3 regions of the Bacillus sp. CPT56D-587-MTF genome follow, and region 1 is predicted to be linked to each of the others. Evidence: riboswitches for the same ligand, from Rfam matches in the RefSeq annotation. Region 1 holds a riboswitch; each other region holds the start of a gene.
What was found. Region 1 has a riboswitch for S-adenosylmethionine ahead of AC3WVZ_RS05955 (YezD family protein). Riboswitches for the same ligand answer to the same signal wherever they lie in the genome.
Positions count from the first base shown of each region.

Region 1 (8,569 bases):
CTTTATTCACAAGTCGGTCGTATAAAATAACATCTGCCTTCTCAATACATTTCAACCCTTTAACAGTAATTAAATCTGGATCGCCAGGACCCGCTCCAACAATATAAACCTTCCCCATCATCTCTCCTCATTTCTTCTATTAAAATGAAACTTCCATTCGTATATAAGAATGGAAGTTTTTATTTTTTCGTATTACTGATCTCTACTCATGGATAACAAATGCCCCACCTTTTCGAATCTTCTTTTTTTCAAACAAAGAAATCTCTTTTACCTCTGGCAACGGTAAAAAATGCTTTTCAAGCTCAATCTCCGCAAGCTTAAATGCCTGTTCTTCACTTTGAGCAACAACAACAATCGGAACAATACTATTTACTAACACAGCTTCAAATCGATATAAATCCATATCGTCCCTCCTAAGACGCTATTACTTCTTCTAGCACGTTATTTAACGCTATTTGTAATGTATCTACACCAACACGACCTACAAAATCATAAAATGTTTCGGCTGGTAATTTATTCTCTTTGAAATAACTTATAAATGATGCGAGTACATCAGGTAGATCCTCGCCATCTATTTTTCCTTTTAACTTTTGATTGTAGGCACCGCCATCTAACAATGTTCCACCTACGTATATTTCAAACGCTTCAACAATACCTTTTTCCTTCGTTTTCATTTTCACCCCTTGTAGCCCAATGTCAGCAATTTGACGTTGACCACATGAATTCGGGCAGCCTACCATATGAATTCGAACTGGAACATCGAGTGCAATTTGTGTATCTAAGTATTCTGCAATTTTTCGTAATCTTTCTTTCGTTTCTACTAGTGCAAGATTACAATATTCAATACCGGTACATGAAACCGCATGACCAATAAATGATTTCGGGCTAGCAGATATCGCTTCAAACAGCGGTTCACTAAGTAATCCTTTTACATTTTCCGGAGGAACGTTCGGAATAATGAAGTTTTGCGAGTTACATGTACGAATTTGTCCATTTCCATATTGCTTTGCGATTCTTGCAATCTCAAACATTTCTTCTGCATGTAAACGACCTACCGGTACATTAAAACCTACATATTTTAATCCCTTTTGTTTTTGGTCTTGAACACCATAAAAATAGCCTGCATTCCATCCTTTGAGTGCACTTTCCCCTTTACTTTGTAAAGGCCCTGTATACTCTATTAGTTTCTCTTTAAATTTCTCTGCTCCCCAGTCCGCAACAAGAAATTTCAACCGAGCTAAATGACGTTTTTCACGATATCCAAAATCACGGAATATAGTAGCAATCGCAATCGCCACCGCCTTCACTTCTTCTGGTAAAACAAATACATCTAATTCATCAGCTAAATACGGTCGAGCTGATAATCCTCCACCTACTTTTATATGAAAACCAACTTTTTTCTCACCATCTATTTCTTTCGTTGCAGGCGTAAATGCAACACAGTTAATTTCTGCGTTTGCTGAATTATAAATATTGGAACTAATAGACATTTTAAATTTACGTGGCAAGTTAGAAAACTCTTCATTATGTTGGAAGTAATCATATACTTCTTTTACAATATGCGTTGTATCGAATAGTTCATTTGCATCAATGCCAGCAAGCGGATTACCTGTAATATTCCGCGTTATATCACCACAAGCCCCCGCTGAAGATAACCCAACTCTTGCTAATCTTTTAAAAATATCTGGAATTTGCTGAATTTCTAACCAGTGAAACTGAATCGCCTGTCTCGTCGTAATATCTATTACATTACGTCCATAATCTTCAGCGATAGAAGCAAGTACTTCTGCCTGTGCATTTGTAATAATCCCTGACGGAATATTTACCCGCATCATAAAATAACCAGCTTCTTTCGGTCTTTGTAAATACAAGCCTGCCCATTTAAAGGCATCCCACTCTTCTTTCGGAATAGATTCGAAACCATTTTCCGCATAGTAAGGAATATCATTAAAAATTTCTAAGCCATCTTTTTCTAATTTATTTTTCTCGGTCTGATTTAATTTTTCATTGTTAGCCCATACTTTTTCATAACTCATTGTTTATCCCCCTATATAAAACTACGCTCTTGTAAGTACTTCACGATTTGTTCTGCACATTCTTCAATAGAATATTTGTGCGTTTCTACAATTAATTCCGCTTGCTCTGGCTCTTCATAAGGCGAATCAATACCTGTGAAATCCTTAATATCACCTTTTCTTGCCTTTTTATAAAGTCCTTTCGGATCACGTTTCTCACACTCTTCAATCGGACACTTCACAAAAATTTCAATAAATTCATCTGCCGCTAATAAATCTCTTACTTGTTTGCGGTCTACTCGAAATGGTGAAATAAATGCTGTAAGGACAACTGCTCCTTGGTCTACAAATAACTTTGCCACTTCGCCAATACGTCTTATATTTTCCATGCGATCACTTTCAGAAAATCCTAAGTCTTTATTTAAACCGTGGCGAATGTTATCCCCATCCAGCACATAATTTCCAATATTCTTTTCAAACAGTTTACGAGCGACCGCATTCGCTACTGTAGATTTACCCGAAGCTGATAAACCAGTAAACCAAATTACAAAACTATGATGTCCATTCTTCACTCTTCTCTCATCTTTTGAAACCGAAGCTGTATGCCAAGTAATATTCGTATCCATCTCGTTCTCTCCCTATTCTGTTACTACTTCTTTTTTCAAGCCTTTAATTAGTACTTCCACTACTTCTTTACGACTAAATGTACTTGGCGGAATCTCACCGTTTCTTAATAATTCTCTTACTTTTGTACCCGATAAAATAACATGATCTTCTTTTCCGTGCGGACATGTTTTCGTTGAAGCCATCGCTTCACATTTCGTGCAGTAAAAACTATGCTCAAAGAATAGTGGTGTAATTCCTAACTCTTCTATCGTAAAATTTGTGAAGATTTCTTGCGCTTCATACGTTCCGTAATAATCTCCTACTCCAGCGTGATCACGCCCTACTATAAAGTGGGTACATCCAAAATTCTTTCTTACTAACGCATGAAATATCGCTTCCCTTGGTCCTGCGTAACGCATGGCAGCAGGAAATACACTTAAAAAGACACGATTTTTCGGATAATAGTTTTGAAGAAGTACTTCATAGCTTTCCATTCTTACATCAGCAGGAATATCATCCGATTTCGTTTCTCCAACGAGCGGATTTAAAAAGAGACCATCTACAATTTCAAGAGCAGATTTTTGAATATACTCATGGGCACGATGTACCGGGTTTCTCGTTTGAAATCCGACCACTGTTTTCCACCCACGTTTTTTAAATGCTTCTCTCGTTTCAATTGGATCTAAATGATAAGAAGGAAACAGATTATTTTCAAAACGTTTCGTAAGAACAATAGCTCCTCCGATGTAAACGTTCGGTCTTTCGTATAATTTTTTCACTCCAGGATGAGCCTCATCCGTCGTTTTATACACTAGTAACGCTTCTTTTTCCTTATCAGGCACAAAAATATCTTCTATTTGAATAACACCATATACATTTCCACCGTTAACAAGTTTTACTTCCTCTCCAACTTTTAGCGTCTCTGCTACTTCTTCTGTTACTGGTAATGTAATTGGTATACTCCAAACGCTCCCATTAGCTAAACGAAGCGTTTCTACAACCGAATCATAATCTTTCTTTCCTAAAAAACCAGTAAGCGGGCTATATCCTCCTGTCGCTAATAGTTCTAAATCACTTAACGCAATGTTATCTAGCCCAATTTCTTTTTTAATTTGTGATACGTCGTATGTCTCGTCTATTCGATTTATTAATTCGTTTCTTGTACTCATTTTCTATACCCTCTCTTAGCTTTATTTTCAAATTCATCTTATTGGTAATGAAGACCACATTCAGTTTTCACTTTCCCAGCCCATCTACCATCTCTCGAATCGCCACCCTCTCCTACAGGCAACGTACATTTCTCACACCCAATACTTGGATAGCCAACATCATGCAACGGGTTATACGGCAAGCTATGTTTGTATACATATCGCCAAACTTCTTTCCACGTCCAATGAATGAGTGGACAAACTTTAATAGATTGAAAACGATGATCTTGATTTATAAACTTTGTATGCTTACGTGTTTCTGATTGTTCCCTTCTTAAGCCCGATATCCATGCTTTTTCCACGACTAATGATTTTTCTAAAGGTAAAATTTTTCTAATCTTACAACAAAGATTCGGATTGCTCTCCCACAGTTTTTCACCATGCAACTTCGCCTGTTCATCAAGTGTAAGTTCTGGCTGTTTTTCTATAATATTCAATGAAGGAAATCGTTCCCGCACTTTTTGAATTAATTCATACGTTTCTTGAAAATGAACATTTGTATCCAAAAATACAACTTTAGCAGATGGATTTACTTGGTTTATAATGTGCAGCAATACCATACCTTCCACCCCAAAGCTACATGCGTAGACAACCTCATCTTTATATTCTTTATAAGCCCAATTTAATACTGATAACGCACCTTTTGTTTCATCTTCTTCCGAAAACGAAACAACATTTTCTTCCCACGTTTCATACGTCAACATGTTTTTCCCCCCTGTAAAAGCAAAAAGACGGTTTTAACCTAATGAAAATAGGTTAAAACCGCCTCTAGTTTTTCTAGTCAGCGCTTTTCACTTTAAACGTACTTTTTCACTTTTCTCTAACTGAATTACTTTCCCATCTTGCACAACAATTGTAATTGAACCATATTTCATATCAGCAAGCATCGCTTCAATCTTCTCGGATACTTCATCAAAATGTTCCCGTACACTCACGCGAACAGCCCCCCTTTTTATTCATAAAAAAAATCTTTCCCATTTCGAAAAGACTGTTCGGTAATATATTTTACCTTATCTTTCAAAATGGATCCCATTTTGCTGGATTTAGCACCTTGCTTTCTATAAGCAGGTTGCCGAGCTTCTTCGGGCCAGTTCCCTCCGCTTCTCTTGATAAGCTTTGTATTTGTATTTTATCACAATTCTGATTTTTTTCAATCCTAGTTTTCCGATATATTTTAATTATTTTATTTTATAAAAAAGGAATTGCCCATTCGAACAACTCCTTTTCTTATTTAGACAAGCTCTTTAATACGTATGCGATCGTTCCCAATAATATTTTCATATGTTTCGCGTTCCACAACTACTTGCGATGTTCCGCCTTTTGCAAAGACAACGGCTGGTCTTCGAATCCGATTGTAATTATTCGCCATCGAGTACCCGTATGCTCCTGTACAGGAAACTGCTAGTAAATCAGAAGCAGCGACTTTCGGTAAATGAATATCCCAAATCAACATGTCTCCACTCTCACAGCATTTCCCGGCAATCGAAACGAGTTCCTCATTCTCATCATTCGCTCGATTCGCTAACATCGCTTCATAACGCGCATTATATAAAGCAGGTCTTAAATTATCTGTCATTCCACCATCGACTGATACATATTTCCGAATACCAGGAATATCTTTCACAGATCCAACTGTATAAATTGTTGTCCCAGCATCACCTACAATGCTACGGCCTGGCTCAATCCATATTTCTGGAAATGGATATTCACATACAGTAAATTGTTCTCTCACTGCACTTGTTACAGCTCGCACATATGTCTCAAGAGTTAATGGTGTATCTGACTCTGTGTAACGTATTCCAAATCCCCCGCCTACATTTAACACTTTTACTACATAGTTTGTTTGCTCTCTCACTTCTTCTAAAAATTGGCGAAGAACTTCAATTGCTCGAACAAAACCAGCTGTTTCAAATATTTGCGACCCAATATGTGAATGGATCCCTAGCACATTATAATTTGATTTTTGTAAAGCAAATCCAATTGCCTGCATCGCTTGACCGTTTGAAACACCAAATCCAAATTTCGAATCATCTTGACCTGTTGTAATATATTCATGTGTGTGCGCCTCTACTCCAGGCGTTACACGAATTAATATGTTCACAAATTTCCCATGTTGCATCGCTAAATCGTGTAAAACTTCTAATTCAAAGAAATTATCTACGACAAAACAACCGATATTCGCCTGAAGAGCCATCACTATTTCTTCTTCTGTTTTATTATTTCCATGAAAATGAATACGTGATGCCGGAAATCCTGCTTGGAGCGCAGTATATAATTCTCCCCCAGAAACAACGTCTAATGACATACTCTCTTCACGAGCTACTCGGCACATCTCCATGCACAAGAACGCCTTGCTTGCATATGCTACTTGATAAGAGAAACCACTTTCTTTAAAAGCACGATGAAATGCTCGGCATTTTCCTCGAATAGACTCTTCATCGTATACATAAAGTGGTGTTCCGTATTGCTTTGCTAGCTGCGTCGTATCGCACCCTCCAATTTCTAAGTGTCCTTGCCCATTAATTCGGCTTGTGCCGTGTAAATACATTTAAATTCCTCCCTTATTTCCTCTAAAACTCATAACCCCAATCTTCTATTCATTGCAGCACGCTTTTAGATAGACAAAAAACGCGCGGAACAATGTTCACACGCGTTTCTTATTAGGAAAAATATATATTGAAAAAATAAACGAGTTGTTATCTCCTCAAAATAAGAAACCGCATCAACATCTCCAAATAGCTCTCCATAAAATAAATCTTATGACAGTACTACATTTATTCAATGCAGTCCCAATATATGAATAAGATGGTTATTCTTATATTTCGGCAATAGTCCCTTTCAACCTATGATCACAGATTCCATTAAATCTCCCATAGCTTACTCTTTCCTATCGCGGCCTCTACCTTTGAGAGTAGATGAGGTAAGTCTATTTAATTTTCAAACATCTAATTGTTGCTATTAACAATACCAAAGGACCATTTTATTTGTCAAACAATTTTTTATATTGTTTTTTTACAGTTTAGTTTCGTATCATTTGGTAAGCGCTTTACTGAAATCTTTGTCACTTCCCATTCGCCTTCTTCGTTATTAAATGTAATCGTTACCTTCTCAAATGGTGGAGCAATTTTCCCAGCAACACGTTCATACTTTGTCACTTCAATACTTGCTTGAAATAAATATGTACCGCTATACACTTTTTTTAAACTAATAATTTTAGGACATTGATAAGGTTTCAAACTTCCATATTGTTTTTCAATTGCTTTATTTATTTTTGGAAATAAAACAGAATAAAGTGCATCTTCCATAAGAGGTGCATCATATTGGGCTACCGACACACTCGGTGAAGTAAAAAGTATAACACTACTGCATGCTATAAAATATAATAATTTTCGCATTATAACCTCCGTATTATCACGCGATTCTTTCTGCGTACGATAATTATCATACATAGAAATTCTGTTTTATTGTCTCCCACCACTCTTTTTCTACTCGATTATTATAAAAAAGCCCACAACCTTCTTTTATTTTCGTATAATGATACTCATAGTATAATAATCATAATAACAAAGGACTGTTCGTATATATAAAATGAGTCGTTAAGCAAACTGACTCACAAGAACTGTCATGCTTTTTAGGAGAGGAGTATATTATGCTACAACATCTGTTTCCAAAACTGCGATTTGCACTCGTTGCAGTCGTTTTACTATGGATTAAAACATATATTGTGTACAAGCTAGCATTTGATATTAAAATTGATAATTTCTTTGAAGAATTCATGCTTTTTATCAATCCACTAGCTGCGTTACTTTTATTTTTCGGCTTAGCTTTACTTGCATCTAAGCACCGAAACCGAATTATAATTGGAATCAGTTTTATACTGTCATTTATTTTATTTGGAAACGCAATGTTTTATGGGTTCTATAACGATTTCGTTACTTTCCCGGTTTTATTCCAAACAAACAATATGGCTGATTTAGGGACAAGTATAAAAGAACTCTTTACGTACAAAACATTACTTTTATTTGCAGATGCAATTATTTTAATGTTTATTTCACGTAAATTCCCATCATTTGGCGACAAAACACCACTTTCCCGCTCAGAGAAGCGAACTTTCTTTAGCGGTGTAACAGCTTTATTAGCACTACAAATTGTTGTATCAGTTATTTATAAACCACAAATGTTCTCGCGCTCATTTGACCGTCAAACTGTCGTGAAGAATTTAGGTTTATACACATACCATCTATTTGATATTACGCTTCAATCCAAGTCTTCAGCTGAGCGTGTATTTGCAAGTGGGGATGGGTTTTCTGAAATTAAAAACTATACAGACTCAAAAGACAAACAAGTTGATAAAAACTTATTTGGAGCTGCAAAAGGTAAAAATGTAATTTTAATTTCAATGGAATCTACACAAAACTTTGTTATTAATAAAAAAATAAATGGAAAAGAAATTACACCATTTTTAAATGAATTTATTAAGGATAGTTTCTATTTCGATAACTTCTATCATCAAACTGGACAAGGCAAAACTTCTGATGCTGAATTTATCGTTGAAAACTCACTTTATCCGCTAGATCGTGGTTCTGTATTCTTTACTCATGCAACAAATGAATACACAGCGACACCAGAACAATTAAAGAAATACGGATATTCTTCTGCCGTCTTCCATTCAAACGATAAAACGTTTTGGAATCGGGATGTAATGTATCCTGCGCTTGGATATGATCGTTATTTTAATTT
Region 1 covers NZ_JBYTEF010000001.1:1,129,583-1,138,151, reverse strand. The annotation lists gene cobA (uroporphyrinogen-III C-methyltransferase) at 1-118, opposite strand, end outside; gene AC3WVZ_RS05980 (DUF3906 family protein) at 203-403, opposite strand; gene AC3WVZ_RS05975 (nitrite/sulfite reductase) at 414-2,036, opposite strand; gene cysC (adenylyl-sulfate kinase) at 2,048-2,641, opposite strand; gene sat (sulfate adenylyltransferase) at 2,654-3,790, opposite strand; gene AC3WVZ_RS05960 (phosphoadenylyl-sulfate reductase) at 3,829-4,533, opposite strand; gene AC3WVZ_RS05955 (YezD family protein) at 4,621-4,764, opposite strand; SAM riboswitch class I at 4,837-4,945, opposite strand; gene lysA (diaminopimelate decarboxylase) at 5,061-6,377, opposite strand; lysine riboswitch at 6,558-6,739, opposite strand; gene AC3WVZ_RS05945 (DUF3888 domain-containing protein) at 6,829-7,224, opposite strand; gene AC3WVZ_RS05940 (LTA synthase family protein) at 7,479-8,569, shown strand, end outside.

Region 2 (8,569 bases), 1.1 Mb from region 1:
AATGCTGATGAAGGATTGCCACGTGAACGATTAGATTATTATTTAGTGCGTGATTATAGCCGAAATGATAGGGTCGGCAAAAGTTATATCGAACAGCAATACGAAGATGTACTTCATGGTACAAAAAAAGAAGTAAGAAGCATTGCTGATAAACAAGGAAATACTATTAGAACGGAAACGGTTTCGGAAGGGAAAAGCGGTAAAAATTTAACTTTAACAATAGATATGGAATTGCAAAAAAAAGTAGAGGAGAGCATAGAAAAAATATTAAAACAATATAAAGGATCAGAATCAATGTTAGACCGTGCTTTCGTAGTGATGATGAATCCGAAAAATGGCCAAGTATTATCAATGGCTGGGAAAAGGCTTGTAGAAAAAGACGGGAAAATGGAAGTTGAAGATTATGCTTTAGGCACGCTGACAAGTTCATATGAGCTTGGATCAAGGGTTAAAGGTGCGACAGTGTTAACAGGGTTTGAAACAAATGCAATAACTCCTGGAACACATTTTTATGATGCACCTATGAAATTTAAAGGAACTAAGGAAAAGAAGTCTTGGAAAAATTTTGGTGATATAGACGATCTAAGAGCGTTACAAGTTTCTTCAAACGTTTATATGTTTAATATAGCATTAAAAATTGCTGGCGTGGGTTATGTGAAAAATAGTTCACTAGATATTAAACAAGAATATTTTGATAAAATGAGGTATTATTTCAGGCAATTTGGACTAGGCGTACAAACTGGTATTGATTTACCAAATGAAACCGCAGGACAAATTGGAAGAAAAGATAATCAGCCTGGTTTCTTATTAGATTATTCTATTGGACAATATGATACGTATACACCACTTCAGCTTGCACAATATATTTCGACTATCGCAAATGGAGGGTATCGAATGAAACCACAAATTGTTCAAGAGATTAGAGAACAAACCGTTCAAAAAGATGAGGTTGGTAAAGTAGTACAATCAATAGAACCCGTTGTTTTAAATAGAATCGATATGAAACAAGAATATATTAATCAAGTAAAAGAAGGATTTAGAAAAGTATTTCAAGAGGGAGATGGAACGGGAGTAAGAGCATTCCAAAAAGCACCATATAAACCAGCTGGTAAAACAGGGACCGCACAAACTGTATATGGTGGAGAAAATGAAATTGGGCGAAATGCGAAAGGTGATCGTAGAGAATGTTATAACTTAACATTGGCTGGATATGCGCCATATGATGATCCAGAAGTAGCATTTTCTGTTGTAGTACCATGGGTTGAAAATGATAAATCGGGCATTAACTCCGATATTGGAAAAGAAGTTTTAGATGCTTATTTTGATTTGAAAAATAAGAGATTAACTGGTGAAGCGCCAAAAACAGATGCCTCTAAAGAGAATTAAAATGTACGAAACGTCTCTAGCATTCCTGTAAACTAGAGGCGTTTTTATCTGGGAATAGATTAGAAATGGGGTATATATGAAGCTGTTTATTCTAAAATATTGGAGGAACATATGTAGCTACATATTCATTATAATAGGGGTTATTTTTATTAATAAGTCCTTTTTATTTTGTATGGTAGAAGGAATTTCGATGCAACCTACTTTGAATGAAAAAGATTATATACTTGTTAATAAGGTAAACGTCTGTTTATCGTCTTTTCATCATGGAGATGTTGTCATTATAAAAAAAGAAGACGCGCCTACTTACTATGTGAAACGAATTATTGGATTATCGGGGGATAACATACAACTAAAAGAGGATGAGGTATTTATTAACGGTAAAAAGCGTGATGAGTCGTATATACATTTAGATATGTCACAAGTATCCAATCGTTTTTCAAATTTTAGAGAAATAAAAGTTCCTACGCATAAATTATTTGTGTTAGGTGATAATCGTAATCATAGTAAAGATAGTAGGAATACACTTGGACTTATTGATGAGTCAAATATAATAGGTAAAGTAGAAATGATATTTTATCCATTTGATCATATAAAATGGATAAAATAATTCTATTAACGATTCACGTTTTATAAAATCAATCATATATTGATAGCATAGGACAAGCAGAAAAGCTTGTTCTAACCTCACAGAACACTCCTTATCACGGTTAGGCATCTACATAGGTAGATGCTTTTTTTATGTTGATGACTGAAAATTATTTATCAATATAATGTAGCAAGCATATTAGGACTATTAGGGGGAGATTACTTGTACAAATAACAGTATGCTTAATTAAAACAGTGAAATGTAAGGAGTGAGGAATAAGTGCTAAATATTTTAGTAGTTAATTTTCCAGCAGAGGGGCATGTAAACCCTACATTAAATTTAGTAAAAGCCTTTACTGAACGAGGGGATAATGTACATTATATTACAACGGCAAACTTTAAGGATAGAATTGAAGATTTAGGAGCTACTGTACATACTCATCCGGATCTATTAAAAGAGATTTCTATTGATGCTGAAACCTCATCTGGGTTAAATGCTTTCTTTCATGTGCATGTTCAAACTTCTTTATATATATTAGAAATTACGAAACAATTATATGAAAGTATAAAATTTGATTTCGTAATTTATGATATATTTGGCGCAGGAGAGTTAGTAAAGGAATATTTACAAGTTCCAGGTGTAGTGTCCTCACCTATATTTTTAATTCCGCCAGAATTTTTGAAGACATTACCTTTTCATCCAAATGCAGATATGCCATTTCAACCAGAGGAAATCTCTGAAAAATTACTAAATCAGATGGAACATAAATTTGGAGTAAAACCAAAGAATAATCTTCAATTTATGAATAATAAGGGTGATGTTTGTCTCGTATACACAAGTCGTTATTTCCAACCTAATAGCGAATCGTTCGGGGAAAATAACATTTTTATTGGACCGAGTATTTCAAAGCGTAAAACAAATATAAAGTTTCCACTGGAATCACTTAAAGAAAAGAAAGTTATTTATATTTCAATGGGAACACTGCTTGAAGGACTCGAACCATTCTTTAATACTTGTATTGATACTTTTTCAGATTTTGATGGGATAGTTGTAATGGCAATTGGTGATAGAAATGATATTTCTAAAATTAAGGAAGCACCAGATAATTTTATAATTGCTCCATACGTACCTCAATCAGAAATATTAAATGAAGCAGATGTTTTTATTACACATGGCGGTATGAATAGTGTACACGATGCCATTCATTATAATGTCCCATTTGTAATAATACCGCATGATAAAGATCAGCCAATGATAGCGCAAAGATTAACTGAGCTTGAAGCGGCACATAGATTATTGAAAGAACATGTTAATGTACACACTTTAAAAGAGGCCGTAACAGATGTACTTTCAAATGAAAAGTATAAATATGGTATAAGAAAACTTAATGATAGCTTTTTAGAATGTGGTGGTTCAAAAGAAGCGATTGCAGTTATTGAATCTCTTTTAAATAAAGTAAAACTTTAATTGGTGGGGCTTTACTGCCTGCAAATAGCGGGATAATTAGTCGTAACTGTATACAAGCATAGAGGTTCTCACCTTTATGCTTGTGTATTCTTATCCAGCAAATTGTACAGCAGTATTTGCATGTAAAAAAGCAGTATCAAAAACGGGAACAGTAAGATCATTTTGGGAGATGAGTAAAGGTATTTCAGTGCAGCCTAATAATACACCTTCAGCGCCGTTTTGAATTAATGATTTTGTAATTTGTAATAACCTTTTTTTAGATGTTTCTGAAATGATCCCTCTACTTAATTCATCTAATATGACATGGTGGATAAAAGTTCTTTCCTCGTCATTTGGGATAATTGTCTCAATGTTATATTTCGCTAATCGTGATTTATAGAAATCTTGCTCCATCGTTTGTTTTGTTCCTAATAGTCCGATACGTTTTATATTCTGTTCTACCATTTCTTTAGCACTTACATCACCAATGTGAAGAAGCGGGATAGATATTGCTTGTTCTACCTCCTCGGCAAATAGATGTACAGTATTTGAACACATTAATAAACATTCAGCCCCAGATTTTTCAACTTTCTTTGCAACTGTAACTAGTTCATTTTTCACTTCTTCATATTGATGGTTTTGTAATAAAGTAGTTACTTCACCAAAGTCCATACTATATAAAATTAGCTTCGCATTTTGATCGTATTGAGAGAGTGTAAGTGTATTAATATGTTTATAGTATAATGATGTAGATTCCCAACTTAATCCTCCAATCAAACCAATAACTTTCATAATGCATTCCTCCCCGAAACGATTTTGAATTCATTATTTCATAATTCCGATAAGAATACAATGATTTAAATGCGCTATTTAATAAAAAATAAAAATAGTAAGAAAAGTGTTGAAATTTACATTCTTTAGTGCCATAATACGAATTACAAATTAATACTTATCCAGAGAGGTGGAGGGAACGGCCCTAAGAAACCTCAGCAACCCCTATGCAATTTTATAGGAAGGTGCTAATTCCGCAGAGGACACGATGTGTTTTTTGAAAGATAGGAGGATTCTTGAAAGTGAAAGAAAGTGACCTCTTATGTAAGAGGTCATTTTTTTGTTGTATAGAAAGGGAGTGTCGATGCATAATTCATTTTTAAATTAAATATAGAGTAATAAAAGTTGACTAATATGAGAGGGGAATTGTCATGAATAAATTATCAACAAAGTTAGTAGTAGCAATCGGTATTGGAGCAGCATTATACGGGATATTAGGACTTTGGGGATTTTCTATTGCACCGAATACATTTATTAAACCAGCATTAGCTATATTAACTGTTTTTGGAGCATTATTTGGTCCAGTGGCAGGACTGTTAATCGGACTTATCGGTCATACCGTAACAGATACGATTGCTGGATGGGGTATTTGGTGGGGATGGGTTATTAGTTCAGGAATTATTGGTTTTTCAATGGGGCTTATTCAAAAAAGAGTTGGTTTTAGTGTGAAAAACGGGTCGTTTAACAAGGGGGATATTTCTTATTTAGCAATTACTGGGCTAGTTGGTATTGTCATTGCTATTATATTTGCTGGGGCATTCGATATTATTGTGATGGGAGAACCATTTGACAAAATTGTTATACAAGTATTAGGAGCAACAATTTCCGATGTCATCGTTTTCTTAGTACTTGGATTGCCACTTACAATTGGTTTGGCGAAATCCAATAAGAAACATACACATTTAAAAATTGAAAAGTAGGGATGTTAACATGCAACCAATTATTTCGTTTGAACAATTCACCTTTCAATATGGGCATGCTGCGCAGCCTACTTTAAGTGATATTACCTTTCATATATACCCTGGGGAAAAAGTGCTAATTGCTGGACGAAGTGGTTCAGGAAAGTCGACATTAGCTCATTGTATAAATGGGCTAATCCCATTTTCTTACGAAGGGAATAGCACAGGTAACGTTTTAATTGCCGGTAAAGACCCAAGGGAAGGAAGTATTTTTGAACAAAGTAAACAGGTAGGAACAATTTTACAAGATCAAGATGCTCAATTTATTGGTCTGACAGTAGAAGAAGATGTAGCTTTTTATTTAGAAAATGAATGTGTAAAGCAAGATAACATGAAAAAGATTGTTTCGGACTCATTAAGAAAGGTGAAGATGCATACGTTTCATAAACAAAGTCCACATGAATTATCAGGAGGTCAAAAGCAAACAGTTTCTCTTGCTGGTTTATTAACAACAAATGCGGATATATTATTGTTCGATGAACCATTAGCGAACTTAGATCCACTAAGCGCCATACATACGATAGAACTTATGAAAGATATACATGAGCAGTATAATAAAACGATTGTTATTATCGAACATAGGATAGAAGAAATTTTAAAACTGGATTTAGACAAAGTTATATTAATTGATGAAGGTAAAGTCATTGCGATGGGAACACCAAAAGAAATCTTAGCGTCAAATATATTACCACGTATTGGCTTAAGAGAGCCTATTTACATCGAAGCATTAAAGAGATTACACTTTGATTGTAATAATGACGTAATATATCCAATGGAAAACCTTCAAAAAGAAAAGGTAAGCAACGTTATAAAAGAGTGGATGGAGAAACAAGTCATATTAGAAAGGAATGCTAAAAACAAGGAATTACTTAAAGTGGAGAATTTATCATTTTCATACCCTAATAAACAAAAAGTATTAGAAAATGTAAACCTTTTAATATATGAAGGAGAAATTGTGGCACTGTTAGGACATAATGGAGCAGGGAAATCCACATTAGCTCATAGTCTTATAGGTATAAACAAAATGAAAAATGGGAAAATTGCGTTAAAAGGTGAAGATATTAGTTCTTGGTCTATTCGTAAACGTGGGGAAATCATATCTTACGTGATGCAAAATCCAAATCATATGATTACACAGCCTACTGTTTTTGAAGAAGTTTCATTTACATTAACATTACATAATTTTTCTAAGGAAGAAATTAAGAATAAAGTAGAAGGGATTTTAAAAATTTGTGGCTTATATCCATTTCGTAATTGGCCAATTCAAGCACTAAGCTATGGGCAAAAAAAGAGACTAACAATCGCATCTGTATTAACAACAAATCCTAAGCTTATCATATTAGATGAACCGACAGCGGGACAAGATTATTATCATTATAAACAATTTATGTCGTTTATTAAAAACCTAGCTAAAAAGGGAATTTCATTTGTTGTTATCACTCACGATATGAATCTCGCGCTAGAATATACAGACCGTGCAGTAGTTCTACATGAAGGGAAAATTATTGCGGATAACACAGTGTTTGATGTATTAGGCAATCAAGAAACGTTACAAAGAGCCAACTTAAGAGAGAGTTCTTTAACCAAGCTTATTAAATTTAGTGGGATTGCATGTCCAGAAAAATTTATGGAGCTTTATTTAGACAGTACTAGGAGGGAGGAAGGTGCATAGTACATATTTTCATCGTATGGATGGGGTAGTGAAATTGTTTTTATTTATTTTTTGTATGACGCTTACTTTTTTGTTTTTTGATTTTCGGGTGTTGCTAATATTATTTATTATTGGGTGTATCGGACTCAGCATTGCTAAAATTCCATTTCGTAAAATTTTAATTGTTTTTAGTGTCATATTTACATTTAGTTTATTAAACTCTGTCATGATTTTATTTATTACACCAACTCATGGATCTGAATTAACTGAATCATATACCGCGTTTTTACATGTTGGATATGCAACGATTACATATGAAACATTATTTTATGCAGCTACACTTTCATTAAAGTATTTTACGTTATTACCATTTACACTTCTTTTTATTTACACGACAGATCCAAGCGAATTTGTAAGTAGCTTAAGTAAACTTGGTATTCATTATAAGATTACATATGCAATAAATATTGCACTACGTTATATTCCTGACATCCAGTCTGAGTATAAAATTATTAAACACGCGCAAGAAGCGAGAGGAGTGGCTTTTGAAAAAGGAGAAGCAAGTTTATGGGTTCGTATGAAGAACCGTGTTTTAATTTTCTGGCCACTAATCATTCATTCTCTAGAAAGAATAGATACGGTTTCAAATGCAATGGATTTAAGAGGATTTGGAAAGAAGGATAAACGTACATGGTTTTATACAAGTAAGGCGAAACGTGAAGATTTCATCGCTTTATTTGCCGGTATTTTCATATTTATTGTTGCGGTATATTTAAAATTAAACGTATTTCAAAACTTTTGGTATCCATTTTAAAGCACTCTTTAAACGAGTGCTTTTACTTATTTTTATGTAGACATGCTCAAAAAAGGGATATATACATAATGTATAATACGAACCAGTTAAAATGATCAACTACCTATTAGTTTTCAAACCAAAAGGAGGAGAAAATATGAGTTACGGTGGTTCTTGTGGTTTTGGTGGAGGTTTCGCTTTACTAGTTGTGTTATTCATTCTATTAATAATTGTAGGATGCAGCTGCTGGGGCGGAGGATACTAATTTTTAATTAGTCTTCACAAATGTAAACTAAAAAAACATTGAAGATACTTATGTATCGAAACAAATAAAAAAGGAGCAACTATGCTCCTTTTTTATTTGTTTAAATGCGTATTCTCACTATATTTCGGGAACGTAATCGTTAAAGTCGTTCCTTTACTAACGATACTTCGGATTTTTAAACTTCCATGCATCGTCTCAATAATCTTAACAGCAACCATTGTACCTAAACCAGTTCCTTTTGTTTTTGTACTAAAATACGGTTCACCGAATCGATGTATTTGCTCCTGTGACATTCCAACTCCGCTATCTTCAATTCGTATTTCAACTTTACTATTATTGATAGATGAGGAAATATTTAAGGTACCACCATTAGGCATTGCTTCAATACTGTTTTTTATTAAGTTTAAAAAACATTGTTGAAAGTGCTGTTTATTACCAACAATGGTTGCCTCAGAAAAATCCTGTGTAATATGTATCGTATTCATATTACACAATGGCAATATCATATTAATAACTCGATTTAACTCTTGTTTTACTGAAATTTGATCTAATTTTTCTGGAGCAGGTTTGGCAAACGTTAAGTAATCATCGATAATTTCTTGGGCACGATTTAACTCTTCAAGTATATGTTTAATATATTCGTCTCTTGATT
Region 2 covers NZ_JBYTEF010000001.1:2,269,562-2,278,130, forward strand. The annotation lists gene AC3WVZ_RS11565 (peptidoglycan D,D-transpeptidase FtsI family protein) at 1-1,386, shown strand, start outside; gene lepB (signal peptidase I) at 1,463-1,993, shown strand; gene AC3WVZ_RS11575 (macrolide family glycosyltransferase) at 2,252-3,439, shown strand; gene AC3WVZ_RS11580 (aspartate/glutamate racemase family protein) at 3,530-4,210, opposite strand; SAM riboswitch class I at 4,365-4,480, shown strand; gene AC3WVZ_RS11585 (ECF-type riboflavin transporter substrate-binding protein) at 4,621-5,169, shown strand; gene AC3WVZ_RS11590 (ABC transporter ATP-binding protein) at 5,180-6,880, shown strand; gene AC3WVZ_RS11595 (energy-coupling factor transporter transmembrane component T family protein) at 6,873-7,673, shown strand; gene AC3WVZ_RS11600 (YjcZ family sporulation protein) at 7,810-7,917, shown strand; gene AC3WVZ_RS11605 (LytS/YhcK type 5TM receptor domain-containing protein) at 8,010-8,569, opposite strand, start outside.
Region 2: linked by a shared signal. The riboswitch ahead of AC3WVZ_RS11585 (ECF-type riboflavin transporter substrate-binding protein) and the one ahead of AC3WVZ_RS05955 (YezD family protein) in region 1 are both predicted to bind S-adenosylmethionine.

Region 3 (7,221 bases), 2.5 Mb from region 1:
TCATATACATAACTCTCCTACTTGTTTATTTGTATACTTCTCTTTTTTCTAATTTTATCTGAATTTGTAAAAGCATATAAATAGCAATGAAAAGAATTATTTGTTGTACATACATTCCGATAACGCTTGATACATCTATCATTCCAAATGCATATTCTAATGCAATTGGAACTAGTAAATATGACAAAGTAAACCAACCACCAAATTTAATATTTATAACAGCCGCTAAAAGAACTACTCCACCAACAAGGATGAAACTGTCTGTACTAGTAAACTTAATAAATGTTGTACCATAAAACTTATTTAATAATGCAATACTAAAAATTGATAAGAACCATACCGCACCACTTATATATATAATTAAAAATTCAATTCTTTTACGCTTAAATGATGCTGTTCTCATCCCCCATATTAATACAATAATTCCTGCAAAAATCATAATCGGATAGCCAATTAACTCAATTAAAGAATAAGACAAACGATGGTCGGTTTCACTAAAGAATACGCTCTTCATCATCGTAAAAGCCAATAAATTTACAATAAAGTAAAGCAATAATTTATAATTACCTTTTCTATCTATACCCATCTCTTTTGCAAGTTGATTAGCATACTCTTTTGGCGAATCACCAAATATATCACTTACCGTTTTTCCTTCTTTCTCACCTTCAATTAAATGAAGTTCTGCATCTTCTAAAAAAGCGTCAACATCTTCTTCTTTAATTCCTTTCGTTATTAAATACACTTTCGTATCAATTAAAAACTTTTCTCCTTCTTTAGAAATCATCATGATAATCCCTCCCTTATTAAACCGTCTCTCTTCTATTCGTCTTCATCATAATTTCAAGGAAAATTAAAATAAACAAACTTCCGTATAAACATATAATTTGAAATAACATTGGAACAAGGTCTTCCGTTGTAAATGTTTTAAACACTAACATAATTGAAAGTGGAATGATTAAATATAAGTTTTTAAACCATCCTTCAAAATATATATTTATAGCTACTGTGATGATAAAAATCCCACCAGCCACTATATAACTTTGCACTTCGGTGAATGTGAGCATTTTTGTCGGATATATCACGTCTAATATCGTAACAGCTCCTAATAAAAACATTGGAGCGATCATAACTAAAGACCACATAGAAAACCATGTTTTTGTAAAACTTGTTACGAAGGCCATTTTGCGAAGTAGAAAATTAGGACCTATAACAACTAAAATCAATGAAAAACTATAACCGATACACTGAATAAGTGAAATCTGTAACATTCCATGATTCACTATTAAGATAGAAGCAATAATCCAAAACGATACGATATTCATTACTGTAAAACCAATTTGCTTCCACGTTTCCTGTCTATCTCTTTCCATTACTTTGACAAGTTCATTTGCATATTCTTTCGGTGAGCTTCCGAAAATATCTTCTACACTTTTCCCATCACTCTCACCCTCAATTAAATGGAGTTCCGCATCTTCTATAAAATTTTCAATATCGCTTTCTTTCACACTCTTTGCCGTCAAAAATAATCTCATATCTAACAAAAACTTTCGCGCTTCACTTGATAGCATTATTTTCTCCTTCCCTTCCCTTCAAGTAGACGTTCTACACTACTTTGCATCGTTTCCCAGCGATCCATAAATTCATCAAGTGCTTCCTCGCCTTTTTCTGTTAATGTATAATATTTTCTCTTTGGACCAGATGGAGATTCCTTCATTACGCTTGTTATTAGTCCTTCTTTTTGCATTCGTATTAATAACGGATAAATACTTCCCTCACTCGCCATTGTAAAACCATACTTCGCTAGCTTTTCACTCATTTCATAACCGTATATTTCGCCTTCAGAAATAATAGCAAGTAAGCATCCTTCTAAAATCCCTTTCAGCATTTGACTTGTCGACATAATTCAAATCCTCCTACTATCTTGCTTTACAAGATAGATAAGCGTAAGTATCTTGCTTTACAAAATAGTATAGCAAAGACTATTTTGCAAAACAAGATAGCTAACGATATTTTTTCCAAATGTTTGCAGGAATTTCATTATAGCTTCTCTAAATAGAGCACTATGAAAACTTTATTATGAAGGGATGTTTTTCATCATGGTTACAAATCGAGTTGTCTTTTTAACAGGTGCTGCAAGTGGCATTGGTTATGAAATGGGAAAGGCTTTTGCAAAAGAAGGTGCAAAAGTTGTGATTACCGATCGGCTTGAAGAACGTGCAAAAGAAGCTGCTGAACAATTACAAAATGAAGGTTTTCAAGCTATCGGTTTAAAATGTGACGTTACATCTGAAGAGGAAATTACAGCAGCAATTTCTCAAACAGTTGATCATTTCGGTTCATTACATATATTAATTAACAACGCAGGAATGCAACACGTTTCACCCATTGAAGACTTTCCAACTGAAAAGTTCGAGCTACTAATTCAAATTATGCAAATTGCTCCGTTTATTGCAATTAAGCATGCCTTTCCGATTATGAAACAACAAAAATATGGTCGTATTATTAATGTCGCTTCCATTAACGGCCTTGTCGGGTTTGCTGGAAAAGCTGCCTACAATAGTGCAAAACATGGCGTAATTGGATTAACAAAAGTTGCCGCTTTAGAAGGTGCTACGCATGGTATTACTGTTAATGCCCTTTGCCCTGGTTATGTTGATACCCCCCTTGTACGTAATCAACTACAAGACTTAGCTACTACACGAAATGTACCACTTGAAAATGTTTTAGAAGATGTTATTTATCCACTCGTTCCACAAAAGCGCTTATTACAAGTACAAGAAATTGCAGATTATGCGATGTTTTTAGCGAGTGAAAAAGCTAAAGGTATAACTGGTCAAGCTGTCGTTATCGATGGTGGTTATACCGCTCAATAAAAATAAAGTTTGCTCAAGAAGAGCAAACTTTATTTTTTATCCCGAGGATCTTCGTACTTTATTAATTGCCGCGGGAGCTTCTCAATTGCAACAATTACCCCCTCTAATTTACTTTCAATACGGTGGAGTAAATATAATGTTACAACAATCGGAAACCCTACATTACCTATCATCTTGATCCACTCTTCCACCCTCTTCCCCTCCTTTCATTATATAAGTAAGAGAAAACACTGCATTTAGGCATAAAAAAACAAGCTATTATGTATTAGCTTGTTTTTCAAATAATGATGCAATTTCTCGTTTATAGTCCCCGCGTATAATACCTTTCTCAGTAATAATTCCTGTAATTAATTCATTCGGTGTTATGTCAAATGCTGGATTATAAACATCCGTTCCAATTGGTGCTACTTGTTTTCCAAAGATTTTCGTAACTTCTGTTTCATCTCTTTCTTCAATAATAATTTCGGCTCCAGTTTCTTTCGTAACATCAAATGTTGACAGTGGCGCAGCAACGTAAAATGGGATATTAAAGTACTTTGCTAAAATAGCTAAATTCATTGTCCCTATTTTATTGGCTGTATCTCCATTTGCGACAATTCGATCCGCCCCCACAATAATTGCGTTTATTTCTTTCGTTTGAATAGCATGAGCTGCAGTATTATCTGTTATAAGGGTCACATCAATATTTGCTTGCTTCAATTCCCACGTCGTTAAGCGACCACCTTGTAAAACTGGTCTCGTTTCACACGCATATGCATGTAAACGCACACCTTTCTCTTTTCCAATATAAAAGGGAGCTAATGCAGTTCCATATCTGGCAGTTGCGATACTTCCAGCGTTACAGATTGTTAAAATATTATCGCCATCTTTAAAACATGTTAACGCATATTCCCCAATATTTCGACACACCTCTTCATCTTCCTGTTGAATGCGAAGCGCTTCTTCTTCTAATATTTTTTGCGCTTCTTTTATTGTAGTAATCTCTCGAATAGATTCTCTCATACGATCAATTGCCCAAAATAAATTTACTGCCGTTGGGCGTGATGTCCCTAAATAGTTACAGTCTCTATTAAACTTCTTTTGAAATTCTTCGATATGTAAAGTATTATATTTTTTCGCTGCAAGCGCCAAGCCAAATGCAGCTACAATTCCAATTGCAGGCGCTCCGCGTACTTCTAACATTATGATACTTTTCCAAACCTCTTCAATAGTCGTTAATGTTTTGTATTCTGTGCTATGTGGCAATTTCGTTTGATTTAATACCGCAATTGCATCCCCTTTCCAACTTACAGATCTCGGAACCGTAACGATTGTACTCATGCTTTTACACCCCTTGAAACTGTCTGTTGAAATAATGTTCGAAACAGTTGAATATCAGCACTTTTAGATTCATATTTTATTAGTTCTTTTCCTAAGGATAGCGCTTGTTTCTTAGCTTGAATTCTTGTTTCTTTATTTTCTATTTCATCTAAATCTGCTACATGAGCTAAACCAATTGTTCTACGAATTAGTTCACATCCGGCAAATCCAACAGCATCAGTAAAGATATTTTGCAAAATAATTGGTAACCATTGTTTTTCTTTCGTATATGCTTCTACACCTTCTCCAATCCATAACTTTGTAAAAGTCTCTACAAAATAACTCCACGTCTTTTCTATATGGAAAAATAGTACACTTCTCTTTTCTTCTTCTCTAGATAACGCATTTAATAATAGATTTGCAATAAATTGACCTATGTCAAACCCAAATGGGCCATATGTCGCAAATTCTGGATCAATCACTTTCGTTTCAGAAGGTGACGAAAAAATACTACCAGTATGTAAATCACCATGAATAAGAGTTTCTTTTCTTGTTAAGAACTTATATTTATATTGTGCTACTTTTAGTTTTAAAGTTTTATCACTCCAAAGTTCATCAACCACGAGCTGTAAATCTGGCTCATAATCATTTGTATCATAATGCCCAAACGGATCTGTAAACACTAAATCCTCTGTAATTTTACATAGGTCCGGATTTACAAAGGTACCTTCTAGTATCCTCTTCTCTTCTGACTGTAAACCAAAATCTGAAGTGTAAAATAAAACATGTGCTAGAAAACGACCAATATGCTGGGATAAAAGCGGATATTCTTCTCCGTCTATTAATCCTTTTCTTGTAATTGTTAGTCTTGATAAGTCTTCTATTACCGTTATCGCTAACTCTTCGTCATGACTGTACACTACTGGAACATAATCCGGTACATACTGCGCAAAAATTTGTAATGCCTTGCTTTCAATCGTTGCTCTTTTTATAGACAATGGCCAGCTTTCACCAACTACTTTCGCATAAGGCAGTGCTTGTTTTATTATAATGGATTTCTCTCCATCATCTAATTTGAACACGTAATTTAAGTTTCCATCTCCAATTTCATGACAAATGACATTTGCCTTCTCTTCAAAATAGCCATAATCTTTCGCATATTGTACAGCTGTTATTTCTGTTAATGAATAATATCCCATCTTCTTCTCCCCCTTTTTAAATTCAGAGGTTTTTCTAACATAGAAAAACCTCTTTCCACTAAGAAAGAGGTTTGAAGTTTATCTTCTCTCCTCTTATCTGCCAGAAAGTTTTACTTTCTGCTGGAATTAGCACCGTGCCTTTTGGCGTAATAAACGCCCCATTTCACAATGGTATTACGGTCGGTTGCTGGGCTTCATCGGGCCAAATCCCTCCACCTGCTCTTGATAAGAGTTGTATAATTTTTTGAATTTTTAACTTTATGTTGAAGACTATACCAAGAATAAAAATCACTTGTCAACATTTTATTTGTATAATTCTGGACGGCGATCCGCAAAAACTGGAATTCCTTTACGTACTTCTTTAATTTTCTCGAATTCAAGCTCTCCAAATAAAATTGATTCCTCTTCATTCGCCTCTACTACAACTTCACCCCAAGGATCCACAATTAAAGAATGACCTGCAAACACATTATTCGGATCCTTCCCTGCTCTATTACACGCAACAACATAACACTGATTTTCAACTGCTCTTGCTTGCAATAGCAAACGCCAATGTGCTAAACGAACTAATGGCCATTCAGCTACAACAAATAATACTTTTGCCCCTTTAGCAGTATGAACACGCATCCACTCTGGAAAACGAATATCATAACAAATTGTTCCAGCGCATTCAACATCATCTAGCTTAAATTCGCCCGTACCATTACCAGCTATTAAATATTTATGTTCATCCATAAGCTGAAATAAATGTACTTTACTATATTCGTTGACTAACTGTCCTTCATTATTTACAACATACATCGTATTTGTAACGCCTTGCTCTGTTTGCTTTGCTATGGACCCACCAACAATATGTACATCATATCGCTTCGCCCATTCTATTAACTTTTCTTTCGTTTCCACTCCATCCCTATCTGCAATTTCAGAAAGTCTCGTTAAATCATATCCTGTTGTCCATAGTTCTGGTAAGACGATAACATCTGGCCTTTCCTTCATAGCTTCACTTATTTTATTTTTAGCATTCTCAATATTTTTTTCTACATCTCCAAAAACAATATCCATTTGAATACATGCGACTTTCATTTTTTCAGCCCCATTCTTATTTTTCTCTTTACAAAATACTGGAAAGATTATATCATTTGTCACTAGAATTGTAACAACTTTCAAAAGAGGTGGAAAGTATGAAATTATTTCAACCTTCTGAGATAGTAACATCATTGCCAACACAATTTTTCGCTTCACTTGTTGCAAAAGTTAACAAAGTCGTTGCAGCTGGTCACGATGTTATTAATCTAGGTCAAGGTAATCCAGATCAACCAACACCGCAGCATATCGTAAAAGCTTTACAAGATGCTGCCGAAAAGACCATTCATCATAAATATCCGCCATTTCGCGGACATGAAAGCTTAAAGGAAGCCGTGGCTACATTCTATAAACGTGAATATGGCGTCGAATTAAACCCAAAAACTGAAGTTGCTATTTTGTTTGGTGGGAAGGCTGGACTAGTAGAATTACCGATTTGTTTTACAAATCCTGGTGATACGATTCTCGTTCCGGATCCAGGTTATCCAGATTATTTATCAGGGGTTGCTTTAGCAAAAGCACACTTTGAAAGAATGCCACTTATTGCAGAAAATAACTTTTTACCAGATTATACGAACATTGATGCCTCTATTGCAGAGCGTGCAAAATTAATGTTTTTAAACTATCCAAATAATCCTACCGGTGCTACTGCATCAAAAGATTTTTTTGATGAAACCATTCACTTTGCTAATAAACATAATATATTAGTTGTTCACGATTTTGCTTATGGCGCTATCGGATTTGATGGTCAAAAACCTGTTAGTTTC
Region 3 covers NZ_JBYTEF010000001.1:3,660,591-3,667,811, forward strand. The annotation lists partial or broken gene AC3WVZ_RS18725 (DNA-binding protein) at 1-4, opposite strand, end outside; gene AC3WVZ_RS18730 (DUF1129 domain-containing protein) at 26-784, opposite strand; gene AC3WVZ_RS18735 (DUF1129 domain-containing protein) at 804-1,568, opposite strand; gene AC3WVZ_RS18740 (PadR family transcriptional regulator) at 1,568-1,900, opposite strand; gene AC3WVZ_RS18745 (3-hydroxybutyrate dehydrogenase) at 2,097-2,873, shown strand; gene AC3WVZ_RS18750 (YvrJ family protein) at 2,903-3,064, opposite strand; gene mtnA (S-methyl-5-thioribose-1-phosphate isomerase) at 3,132-4,193, opposite strand; gene mtnK (S-methyl-5-thioribose kinase) at 4,190-5,371, opposite strand; SAM riboswitch class I at 5,462-5,603, opposite strand; gene AC3WVZ_RS18765 (carbon-nitrogen family hydrolase) at 5,675-6,538, opposite strand; gene AC3WVZ_RS18770 (pyridoxal phosphate-dependent aminotransferase) at 6,553-7,221, shown strand, end outside.
Region 3: linked by a shared signal. The riboswitch ahead of mtnK (S-methyl-5-thioribose kinase) and the one ahead of AC3WVZ_RS05955 (YezD family protein) in region 1 are both predicted to bind S-adenosylmethionine.